DNA from 2 places in the Collinsella sp. AF31-11 genome. Region 1 is predicted to be linked to the other one. Evidence: riboswitches for the same ligand, from Rfam matches in the RefSeq annotation. Region 1 holds a riboswitch; the other holds the start of a gene.

Region 1 (5,476 bases):
CGCGAGTTGATGTGTTCAAGACACCGCTATGTGGTGTTGATGTATCGCGCTGCACGTTTGAGGCTCCCGTTGTTTCGGGTGACTACCGTGAGTTGCGTGGCCTGACAGTCAATGCCGAACAAGCGCTCGCACTTTCGGGCTTGCTCGGCATCCAACTCGCAGACGATTAAGTGTTAAAAGAAAAACCACCACAAAGGTGCCTGTCCCCTTTGTGGTGGTTTTGCTGCAGGGCTAGTAATTCCACATATGGTTGACGGGGCCGGAACCTTTGCCCATGTCAAAGCCAGCGGCGAGGGCGCCCGTTAGGTAGGCCTTGCCGGCGTTGACGGCGTCGGCAAGATCCATGCCCTGTGCCAGCGCGCAGGCGATGGCGGACGAGAGCGTGCAGCCGGTGCCATGCGTGTTGCCGGTCTCGATGCGCTTGTGACGGAACCACGTGGTGAGCGGATCGCCCAGGTGGTTGCCCTCGTCATCGAGCGGCGCGGGCTCCGCCAGCACGTCGTTGGCCTCGTTGACAAGATGTCCGCCTTTAACCAAAGACGCGCATCCAAAGCGGCGGGTGAGGAGCATGGCGGCATTTTGCTGCGTGCGCTCGGAATCGACCTCGTAGTCGAGCAGTGCCATGGCCTCGGGGATATTGGGCGTGATGACGGTCGCCAACGGGAACAGGCGACGCGTGAGCGCCTCGGCCGCATCCTCGGCAATGAGGCGAGCGCCCGAGGTGGCTACCATGACGGGGTCCACGACCACGTTCGTTGCGTTCCAGGAGCTCAAGCGGTCGGCGATGACTTCGATAATCTCGACAGAAGAAACCATGCCGATCTTGACGGCGCTCGGGCGGATGTCGTCAAAGACGGCGTCGATCTGCGCGGCGACGATATCTGGCGAGATATTCTGCACGGCGGTGATGCCCAGGGTGTTTTGCGCCGTGATGGCGGTTATGGCCGTCTCGGCATACAGACGGTGCGCCGTAATGGTCTTGATGTCGGCTTGAATGCCGGCGCCACCGCTGGAATCGGATCCTGCGATGGACAGGACGGCAGGTACCTTGCTGCGATCCATGTTCGCTCCCTTGTTCGGTCGGAATCAAATGGGTCTTTAAGCCAGCATTATAAAGATGCCCGGGCCGACTCTATGTCGAACCCGGGCGGGCGATGCAATCTTTACGCAAATGTAAGCAAATGTTCACACGTCAACAATTGACAGGTACCAGCTCGCCGCCAGAAGCGGCCGCGGCGACAGGGTTAGTCCTCCATGCCGAGATCGATTGTCGTGCCCTCGAACACCTTGTTGACAGTGCGAACGGCGCACATCTTGCCGCACATGGTGCAGGTGCCCTCGGTGGCGGCGGGGGATTCCTCGTAGCGCTTCTTGCCGGTGACCGGGTCGAGGGCGCACTTCCACATGGCGTCCCAGTCGAGCTTGCGGCGTGCCTGACCCATCCTGTCGTCCATGTCACGGGCGTGCGGTACCTTCTTGGCGATGTCGGCGGCGTGTGCGGCAATCTTGGTGGCCATGAGGCCATCGAGCACATCCTGAGCGTTGGGCAGGCACAGGTGCTCGGCCGGCGTCACGTAGCACAAAAAGTCGGCACCCGAGCTCGCGGAGATGGCGCCACCAATGGCGGCGGTGATGTGGTCGTAGCCCACGCCGATATCGGTCACCAGCGGCCCCAGCACATAGAACGGGGCGTTGTGGCACAGGCGCTTCTGCAGCTTCATGTTGGCAGCGATCTCATCGAGCGCCATGTGGCCCGGGCCCTCGACCATGACCTGGACGCCGGCGGCCCAGGCGCGCTTGCACAGCTTGCCCAGCTCGATCATCTCGGCGGTCTCGGTTGCGTCGTTGGAGTCGTAGAGACAGCCCGGGCGGCAGGAGTCGCCGAGCGAGATCGTCACGTCGTATTCGTGGCAGATCTCGAGCACCTCGTCGTAGAACTCGTAGAAGGGGTTCTCGTTACCGGTGACCTCCATCCAACCAAACAGCAGCGAGCCGCCGCGGCTGACGATGTTCATGAGGCGGCCAGTCTCCTTAAAGGTCTTGATGACCGACTTGTTGATGCCGCAGTGGATGGTCATAAAGTCCACGCCGTCCTCGGCATGCGCGCGCACGACCTCGAGCAGATCGTCCTTGGTCAGCTTGACCAGCGGCTTTTCCATGTAGCCGATGGCATCGTACATCGGCACCGTGCCCACCATGAGCGGTGTCTCGTCGATGAGCTGCTGGCGGAACTGGCGCGTCTTGCCCGAGTTGGAGAGGTCCATGATGGCGTCGGCGCCAAAGTCCTCGGCGATCTTGACCTTCTTCCACTCCTCGGCGGCATCGGCCTTATCGCCCGAGATGCCCAGGTTGACGTTGACCTTGGTGGACAGGCCCTCACCGACGCCAAAGGCACGCATGCCTTTTTTGATATGCACGATGTTGGCGGGGATGGCGATGCGGCCGTCGGCCACGCGCTCGCGGATGTACTCGGGGTCGCGATGCTCGCGCTCGGCGACTTCTTTCATCTGCGGCGTGATTTGCCCGGCGCGGGCGAAGTCGATTTGCGTGACGAGCTTGGGCTCGGTCTGTGTGCTCATTGGCACGGCTCCCTTCGTTGGCATTACCCATATCAGGTTTGCGGGTCAGGGCGGGCGCGCCCAATCTCAGCCTGCCGTCTTGTCCTGCAAGCTCCCCGTTATGTCATGGGCTCAAGTATAGCCTGAATGGGTACGATTGGGCCAACGAGCGTGCTTGCGGGGAGGCGAACATGGAAGACAAGCATCTATATCGAGAGACGCAATGGGATGTATCGGCCGAGGAAAGCCGTGCGCACCATGGCCTTGTCGCGATTGGTTTTGCGGTGCTTGCCGTGCTGGTGATTGCCTTTTGTATCTGGACGTTTGGTGGTCGCGGCGGCGCTGCATGGGAGTGCGAGGCTGATGATAGCCTACCGATTATGACGGTGAGGAGTACTGGCGGTAATGCCAATACGCTCGCCGTTCCGGGCGATTATTGGTACCCGCGCGATGAGTTTGTGCAGTTGCAGCTGAGTGGTGGGTCCATTCCAGGTGAAGAAATCGAACGCGTGACGTTTGATGCGGCGCTCAAAACGCTGACGGTGAAGCTCAAAAATCAAGGAGACGTTCCCACGACGATGGATATCGCGCTGACGGAATGGCGCCTGGAGCCCCCGTCGGGCGTCAAAGTGTCCGAGGTGGAGCACGTCAAGATTACCTATCAGGACGGCTCGACAAATGAAATTGCCAAAGCCGACGGCTTGGCGGAATAGACGCCGTGCCTAGGTAGCACATTCAAAGTAGCGGTGGTCCTACAAGGCCTGTTCGTTCAGGAAGACCAAAGTGTTTTTATTTGAAAGCTCGGGAAAGTGACGATAACCAACGTCGAACGCGGTGAGCCCGCTTATATCCTCGAGCTTGTTTTCTGCCATCCACCGAACCATGGAGCCGCGCGCCTTTTTGCTGGCGGTCGACCGTTGGATGGGCTTCCCGTTGCGGATACCCTCGCCAAAGAGGCATGTGACGGCCGTGGCGTCGCCCGCGAGGTGGGGCAGAACGGCTTTGGCATACTCTACGCTGGCGAGGTTGACGATCGTGGTGTTTGAGTCCGCCGGGGCGATAGCCCGCGCGAGCTTGTCGCTCCAAAACGCGTAGAGGTCTCGGGCATCGTCAACGGCGAGCTTCGCGCCCATCTCCAGCCGATACGGTTCGACGGCATGAAAGGGACGAACGCACCCGTAGAGGCCGGAGAGGATCCATAGATGGTCTTGTAGCCATGCGAGCTGCGCGGAATCCATCACCTCGGGCGCCATACTCTGGTATTGAATGCCGTGATAGGACATGACGGCAGGGGAGAGGTGACGGGCGAGTTCGGGATTGTCGAGATCGCCGTTTTTCAGGATGGGCCCGAACTCATGCAGGGTGTTGAGGCAAGGCCCCAGCAGTTTGTCACTCACGTTCCATAGCGCTTGCAGGCCGCCGCTGCCTTCATTCCGCTCGATATCTAGCAGTGCGCAGTGGAGGCGAGCCGTCTCGTGCGCAAAGGGTGGAATGCCCTGGACTTCAAAAGCATCTTGGGCCGCGCGCATTTGCTTGGCGGGCGAAATGATGACCTGTAGCATGGACTCTCCTCTGCCAAAAAGGAAGTTGCGGTGGAATACAGTCTGTTTGGGCCGTTTATGGGCCAGTTTAGTCCGTATTTCACCGCAACTGATGAAGGGCTGGTTAGGCGCGCTCGATGAAGGCCTTGTAGCCGCGATAGGCCTCGTAGATATCGGCCTTGTTGGCGACCTCCCACAGGGCGTGCATGGACAGGACGGCAACGCCGGAGTCGATGACGTTCATGCCATACTCGGCCATGATGTAGGCGATGGTGCCGCCGCCGCCCGCGTTGACGCGGCCGAGCTCGCAGGTCTGGAAGTCCACGCCGGCCTCGTCCATGATGTCGCGGACGAGGGCCACATACTCGGCGTCGGCATCGTTGGAGCCGCCCTTGCCGCGGCTGCCCGTGTACTTGTTAAAGCACAGGCCGCGACCCATAAAGGCGGCGTTCTTGGTCTCGAACTTGCCGGCGTAGCCCGGGTCAAAGCCGGCAGACACGTCAGAGGAGAGCATGCGGCTGCGGGCGAGTGCGCGGCGCAGGGCCAGCGGGCTGCTCTCGCCCCCGAGCGTCATGATCTCGGCGACGGTGTTCTCGAAGAAGCGGCTCGTCATGCCGGTGGCGCCCACGGAGCCGATCTCCTCCTTGTCGACGATGAGCGTGATGCTCGTGCGCTCGACGTCTGCCACGTTGATCTGGGCGAGCATGGAGGGGTAGGCGCAGACGCGGTCGTCGTGGCCATAGCCCAAAATCATGGAGCGGTCGAGGCCCATGTCGCGGGCGGGGCCGGCGGGCACGACCTCGATCTCGGCGGAGAGGAAGTCCTCCTCCTCGACGTCGTACTGTTCCTTGAGGATATCCAGGAACATCTGCTTGACGGGCTCCTTGGGGGCGTCCTTGTCGTCCTCGTCAAACTTGACGGGGCGGCCGCCCACGATCACGTCGAGGATCTCGGCGTCGACGGCGTCCTTGGCCGGCTTGGACATCTGTTCGCTCGAGAGGTGGATCAGCAGGTCGGAGATGGTAAAGACCGGGTCGTCTGCCTTGTCGCCGATGTTGATGTCGACGGTGGTGCCGTCCTTTTTGCAGATGACGCCCACAAGCGCGAGCGGGGAGGCCACCCAGTGGTAGCTCTTGACGCCGCCGTAGTAGTGCGTGTCGAGGTAGGCCATGTCGCCGGCCTCGAAGGCGGGATTCTGCTTAAGGTCCAGGCGCGGCGAGTCCACGTGGGCGCCCAGGATGTTAAAGCCCTGCTCGAGCGGGGCGGTGCCAAGGTTGACGAGCATAAGGTCCTTGCCGTGGTTGGCGGCGTACACCTTGTCGCCTGCCTTGAGCTCGCGGCCCTCGGCGATCACGGTCTCCAGGTTGACGTAGCCCG
Region 2 (5,476 bases), on a different contig from region 1:
TGCCACCAAATCGCGGATGGCATCGTCCTCGACGGCCTTAAGCCCCTCGGCATCAAGCGTGCCTGCCGTATAGGCAGCACGAGCGTCCTTTACGGCCTGCGGACGAAGAAAGCTGCCGACGATATCGGCGCGAAACGGTGCGTTCGGTTGAATCGAAGTGCTCATAGATATCTCCCTTTTGCATTGGTTGCTTTACCGGGACAGAGTATGAGCGTTCATATGGCCATCGTAAAATATACGTTTATAACAGTTTGATATAGATGCTTCCTATGTCACTCTGGACTGCCATAAAGGGACTTGAACCGTGGGGAACACAGCAGCCTAGATATGCTGACGAATCGCGTCGATATAGGCCCGACCGTAGCGCGTGAGCGTCGTGTTCTTGCGCGTGATAATGCCAATCTCCATGTACTCGTCCACGTCGAGCGGAATCGAGATAATGCCGGGGCCGTTGAGCTCGTGGCTAATCACGCCCGAACACACCGTGTAGCCGTTGAGACCCATGACCAGGTTGAACAACGTCGCGCGGTCGCGCACGCGGATATTCTTGCGACGCTCAAACGTCGAGGTCAGCTCCTCGGAATAGTAAAACGAGTTGTAGCTGCCCTGCTCGTAGGACAGGAACGGGTAGTCTTCCAGATCCTCGAGCGTCACGCTGGAGCGGTCCGCCAGCGGATGGTCGGCACAGACGAAGATATGAGGCGTGGCACAGAAGAGCCCTTCGAACACGAGCTCGTTGGCCGCCAGCATGCGCTCGATGACCTCGCGGTTGTGCTCGGACAGATATAGGATGCCCAGTTCGCTTTTCATATGCGCGACGTCCTCGATAATCTCGTGAGTCTGCTCCTCGCGCAGGGTAAAGTCGTAGCGCGCGGCATCGAACTCACGGATCACATCGACAAACGCGTTGACGGCAAAGGAGTAATGCTGGCAGCTCACGCTAAAATGCGGCACCTGCTCGGATGCTCCTTTGTACTTACCCTCGAGCAGATCAGCCTGATCGAGCACCTGGCGCGCATAGCCCAAGAAGGTCTCGCCCTCCTCGGACACAATGACGCCCTTGTTGGTGCGCTCAAAGATATGCACGCCCATCTCGTTTTCGAGATCGCGAATCGACGCGGTAATCGAAGGCTGCGACACATAGAGGCGACGCGAGGCCTCGGTGATGCTGCCACATTCGGCAACCTTTACAACGTACCTGAGCTGCTGAAGCTTCATGGCTTTCTCCCTAGACGTTCGCGATGCCGAAGTCTGCCGCGTTCATCTGACGCATAAATGACGGCATCTCACCCGTCGCGGCGCAGGCGGCAATCTGATGCAGCGCTGCGGCAACCGCATCATCTGCCGCAGCGCCGATATGCCAGCGTGCGGCAGCCGTGACGGCCTCGTTGGCATTGGCGACCGCAACGGAGTTGGGAACGGCATCGATCATGGGCAGGTCGTTATCGGAATCGCCAAATACGGCCACCTCGTCGGGCGTTAGGCCCAAAGCGCGCGCCAGCTCCAGCGCAGCGCAGCCCTTGTCCCAACCAGCCGGAAGGATGTCGAACAGGCGCACACGGTTGTTGGGAAACACAAGCGAGAGCTCCGGCACCTCGGCGGCAACGTGCTCGCGTAGCTCCGCGAGTTCCTCACGCGAACGGGCGCTCCAGATATTCGCCTTGAACACCGGCGCATCATCGACGACAGGGCGGCACGGGGCCTCTTCGCCCTTGAGCCACGCATTGCCGCCCGATTCCATAGCGCGGCGCACACGCTCGGCATCACGTGTCACGCAATAGGCATCGTTATCCCAAAAGCCATCACCCAAGCTGTATACCTTCAGATAGGTATCGTCGGTTTCTTCTTCCAGATAGGCGGCCAAGCGCATAAGCGCATCGTTATCGGTCGCACGCGAGGCGACCACTTCGCCATCGACAAACATGACCTGGCCGTTGCAGAATGCACCGGTCGAAAAACACTCGGAATGATTTTTAAACATCCAGCCCATCGCAGACGGTTGGCGACCCGAAACCGGACCAAAGTGCAGACCCGCCGTCTGCATGGCATGAATGCCCTCGATGGCATAGTCGCTGGCGCCGTCATGCCCGGCCGGAATCAGCGTATCGTCCATATCGGTCAGCACGAGTTTGATCATAAGGTCCCCCAGTCGTTTTCATCCTAACCATTGTACCGATGCGCTAGTATAGGGAACAACAGATTCGATGCGGGAGTGCCGGCGGTGCAAACCACAAGGCTGAGAGGGCATGGGGCCCAATCCTTTGAACCTGTCAGTTAATGCTGGCGTAGGGAGCATGCCGCCTTTTTAGGGGCGCTGTCTATGCACAGCGCCCCTTTTCTATGCCAAGGAGGCATGTGCAGTGATCGATTCGGAACAGCTTAAGCAAAACGTGGTCAAGGCCGTGGAGGAGATTCGTGCCACCAATCCCATGGCCGGCTCCATCACCAACACGGTAACGATTGACTTTGTCGCCAACGCGCAGCTCGCCGTGGGCGGTTCGGCCGCCATGGTCTATCTGCCCGACGAGGGCGAGGCACTCGTTGCCGGCGGCGGCGCCATCTATCTGAACATGGGCACGCTCTTCCCCATCTACGAGCAGACGATTCCCCGCGCGGCCAAGGCGGCACATGACGCCGGCAAGCCCTGGGTGCTCGATCCGGTGGGCCTGGGCATCGGCAGCCTGCGCACCCAACTGGTAAACGAACTCAAGCAGTACAAGCCCGCCATCGTGCGCGGCAATGCCTCCGAGATTATCGCGCTCGCCGGTCTGTGGGGCCTTGAGGGCGAAGCGGCCGATCTGAGCCGCGTGCGTGGCGTCGATACCACCGACACGGTAGACGCCGCCCGTGATGCCGCCGTGGCGCTCGCCCGCTACACCGGCGGCGCCGTAGTGGTCTCGGGCGAAGTCGACCTGATTACCGACGGCACGACCGTTGCCAAGTCCCACGGCGGCAGCCCACTCATGTCCAAGATCACCGGCTGCGGCTGTTCGCAGGGCGGCGTGCTGGCCGTGTACGCCTGCGCCACCGACCCGTTTACGGCGGCCATCTGCGGCACCGCCGTCTACAACGTTGCCGGCACGCGTGCCGCCGCCGTCGCCGATGCCCCGGCAAGCTTTAAGGTCGCCTTTATCGACGAGCTCTACCTCGCAACCGCCCAGGACATTGCCGATAACCAACTCGAGCTCGAGGAGGCATAAGCCATGTCCAAGCCCGCAACCAATGCCGGCATGAACACACTCGTCGCTGTGGCCATCGCCCCGTGCGGCACCGGCGACGAGCTATCTGCCGAAGTCGCCGAGGTCGTACACGTCATTCGCGAGAGCGGCCTTCCCAACCGCACCACCTCGATGTTCACCGAGATCGAGGGCGACTGGGACGAGGTCATGCAGGTCGTGCGCGACGCGACCTTCGTGTTGGCGAGCAAGGGCATCCGCACCGAAGTCGTGCTCAAAGCCGATATTCGACCCGGATTTACCGACACCATGACCGGCAAACTCGAGCGCATGGAAGCGCAGATCAAAAAGCAGGAGGAAGCACGATGAGCATCCGCGACAACCTTGATATCTCGGCCTACCTGGTACTCGGCCCCGAAAACACCCTCGGACGCCCCGTGAGCGATGTGGTGACCCAGGCGCTCGATGCCGGCTTTACCTGCATCCAGGTGCGCTCCAAGGTGGCAAGTGCCCGCGAGATCATCGCACTGACGGGCGATGCCGCACAGGCCATCGCTCAGGCCGGCAAAACCGGACAGGTCGCTCTGCTGATCGATGACCGTCTTGACTGCGTACTCGCCGCACGCGAGCAGGGCATCGCTGTCGACGGCGTGCATGTTGGCCAGAGCGACATCCCCGTCGAGGTCTGCCGCAAACTTTTGGGCCCAGATGCCATCGTGGGCCTTTCGGCCCGCTGCGAGGAGATGCTCGAGTACGTCAAGACCGCCGACATGAGCCTGGTCGATTACCTGGGCGTAGGCCCGCTCCACGAGACCGAGACCAAGCGCGACTGCGGACGTGCTGCCGACGGCTCCATCATCACCAAGAGCTTTGAGGACCTGGCTGCCCTCCATGCGGCAAGCCCCGTGCCCATCGTGGTGGGCGGCGGCGTCAAAACGGCCGATCTTCCGCAGCTCAAGACCACCGGCGTCGACGGCTTCTTTGTGGTGAGCGCCGTCTGCAGTGCCGACGACCCCTACGCCGCAGCCAAGGAGCTCGTCGATACCTGGCAGCAGGCATAGGCCCATGCCAAGCAGCTGCTCCGCAGCCCCATATCTTCAATAGCGGAAAGCGCATCCCAGTTTGGACGTCCATTTTGGGATGCGCTTTCCGCCGTGGCCCCTACCCCGCCAGATACGCTTCCAGCGCCGGCAGCGTCGCCTCCGCATCGCGACGGCCGATCTGATAGATGCGCTCGAGCTCATCGGGCTCGCGGCACAGCGACGGCACCTTCACCGATTCGCTCGGCCGCACCACAAAGATCTCGCCAGCGGCTTCGCGGCGCGCCAGGTCATCGAGCGTGGCATTGTAGACCTCGTGCCGATGCTCAAGAGCCGCGACAAACTCCGGATAGTGACGATACACGCGACGCAGCATGGGCATCACGCTATTGGGTTGCTTTACAAAGCCCGCCGGCTGCGTCAGCACCACCACGTTGCGGTCATAACCCTGCTCAAACAGCCAAGTGCTGGGAATGGAATCGGCAACACCGCCATCCAAGTACTTACGACCCTCGATGGCAACAGGACGCGTCGCTACGGGAATCGCCGACGACGCCCGGATCCACTCAATATCGCGCTCGTCGCCATAGGGCAGGTCATGGTAGACGGCCTGCCCCGTCTTAAGATCGGTACATACGCACGTAAACCGCATGGGGCAGGCGCGATATGCCTCCAGATCGATGGGATCGCGCTCGATGGGTACCTCATGATAGGCAAACTCGGCATTGAACATATCGCCGGTTCGCAACCAGCTCGTCACGCTCGCATAGCGCTTGTCGGCGCAATAGGCCTTGTTGTAGCGAATGGCGCGGCCGATCTGGCGCGATTTAAAGTTGTAGCCAAACGCCGCGCCCGCCGAGACTCCCACCATATGGTCGCAGGTCAAGCCGTGCTCCATCCATACGTCGAGCACGCCCGCCGTATACATACCACGGTAGCCGCCTCCCTCGAGCGCAAGCCCCACCGTGCGCGTCGTATCTGGCTGTGCCATGCAACCATCTCCGTTCTCATGCTTTTGAACTAAACAAGTATATCTGTCAACGTATGCCGTCAAAAACGTGTTTATAAGCATTTATCGAACGTTTCCCGATGTATCCCCATGCCGCACCGCAATGCCCCTAGATGGCCTTGGGCATGAACGCCCTTAAGAACGTTGCGAAATAAACATCGCCTGCACCGTGCCAACGCCGTCGCACACAACGTGAGATAATTCTCAGCAGAATTCACCGATAGCAGATGGAGTTTGTGATGAAGGTTCTT

What was found. Region 1 has a riboswitch for thiamine pyrophosphate ahead of thiC (phosphomethylpyrimidine synthase ThiC). Riboswitches for the same ligand answer to the same signal wherever they lie in the genome.
Region 2: linked by a shared signal. The riboswitch ahead of thiM (hydroxyethylthiazole kinase) and the one ahead of thiC (phosphomethylpyrimidine synthase ThiC) in region 1 are both predicted to bind thiamine pyrophosphate.

Annotation. Positions count from the first base shown of each region.
Region 1 covers NZ_QRQS01000014.1:11,447-16,922, reverse strand. Annotated here, with positions in the region: gene DWZ22_RS08995 (pentapeptide repeat-containing protein) at 1-170, shown strand, start outside; gene thiD (bifunctional hydroxymethylpyrimidine kinase/phosphomethylpyrimidine kinase) at 232-1,062, opposite strand; gene thiC (phosphomethylpyrimidine synthase ThiC) at 1,245-2,579, opposite strand; TPP riboswitch at 2,571-2,687, opposite strand; gene DWZ22_RS08980 (hypothetical protein) at 2,750-3,271, shown strand; gene DWZ22_RS08975 (YaaA family protein) at 3,311-4,120, opposite strand; gene DWZ22_RS08970 (aminopeptidase) at 4,224-5,476, opposite strand, start outside.
Region 2 covers NZ_QRQS01000003.1:86,057-91,532, forward strand. Annotated here, with positions in the region: gene DWZ22_RS02395 (5-methyltetrahydropteroyltriglutamate--homocysteine S-methyltransferase) at 1-165, opposite strand, end outside; gene DWZ22_RS02400 (LysR family transcriptional regulator) at 322-1,218, opposite strand; gene DWZ22_RS02405 (HAD-IIB family hydrolase) at 1,229-2,137, opposite strand; TPP riboswitch at 2,199-2,309, shown strand; gene thiM (hydroxyethylthiazole kinase) at 2,361-3,200, shown strand; gene DWZ22_RS02415 (thiamine-binding protein) at 3,204-3,545, shown strand; gene DWZ22_RS02420 (thiamine phosphate synthase) at 3,542-4,237, shown strand; gene DWZ22_RS02425 (patatin family protein) at 4,338-5,207, opposite strand; gene DWZ22_RS02430 (flavodoxin family protein) at 5,465-5,476, shown strand, end outside.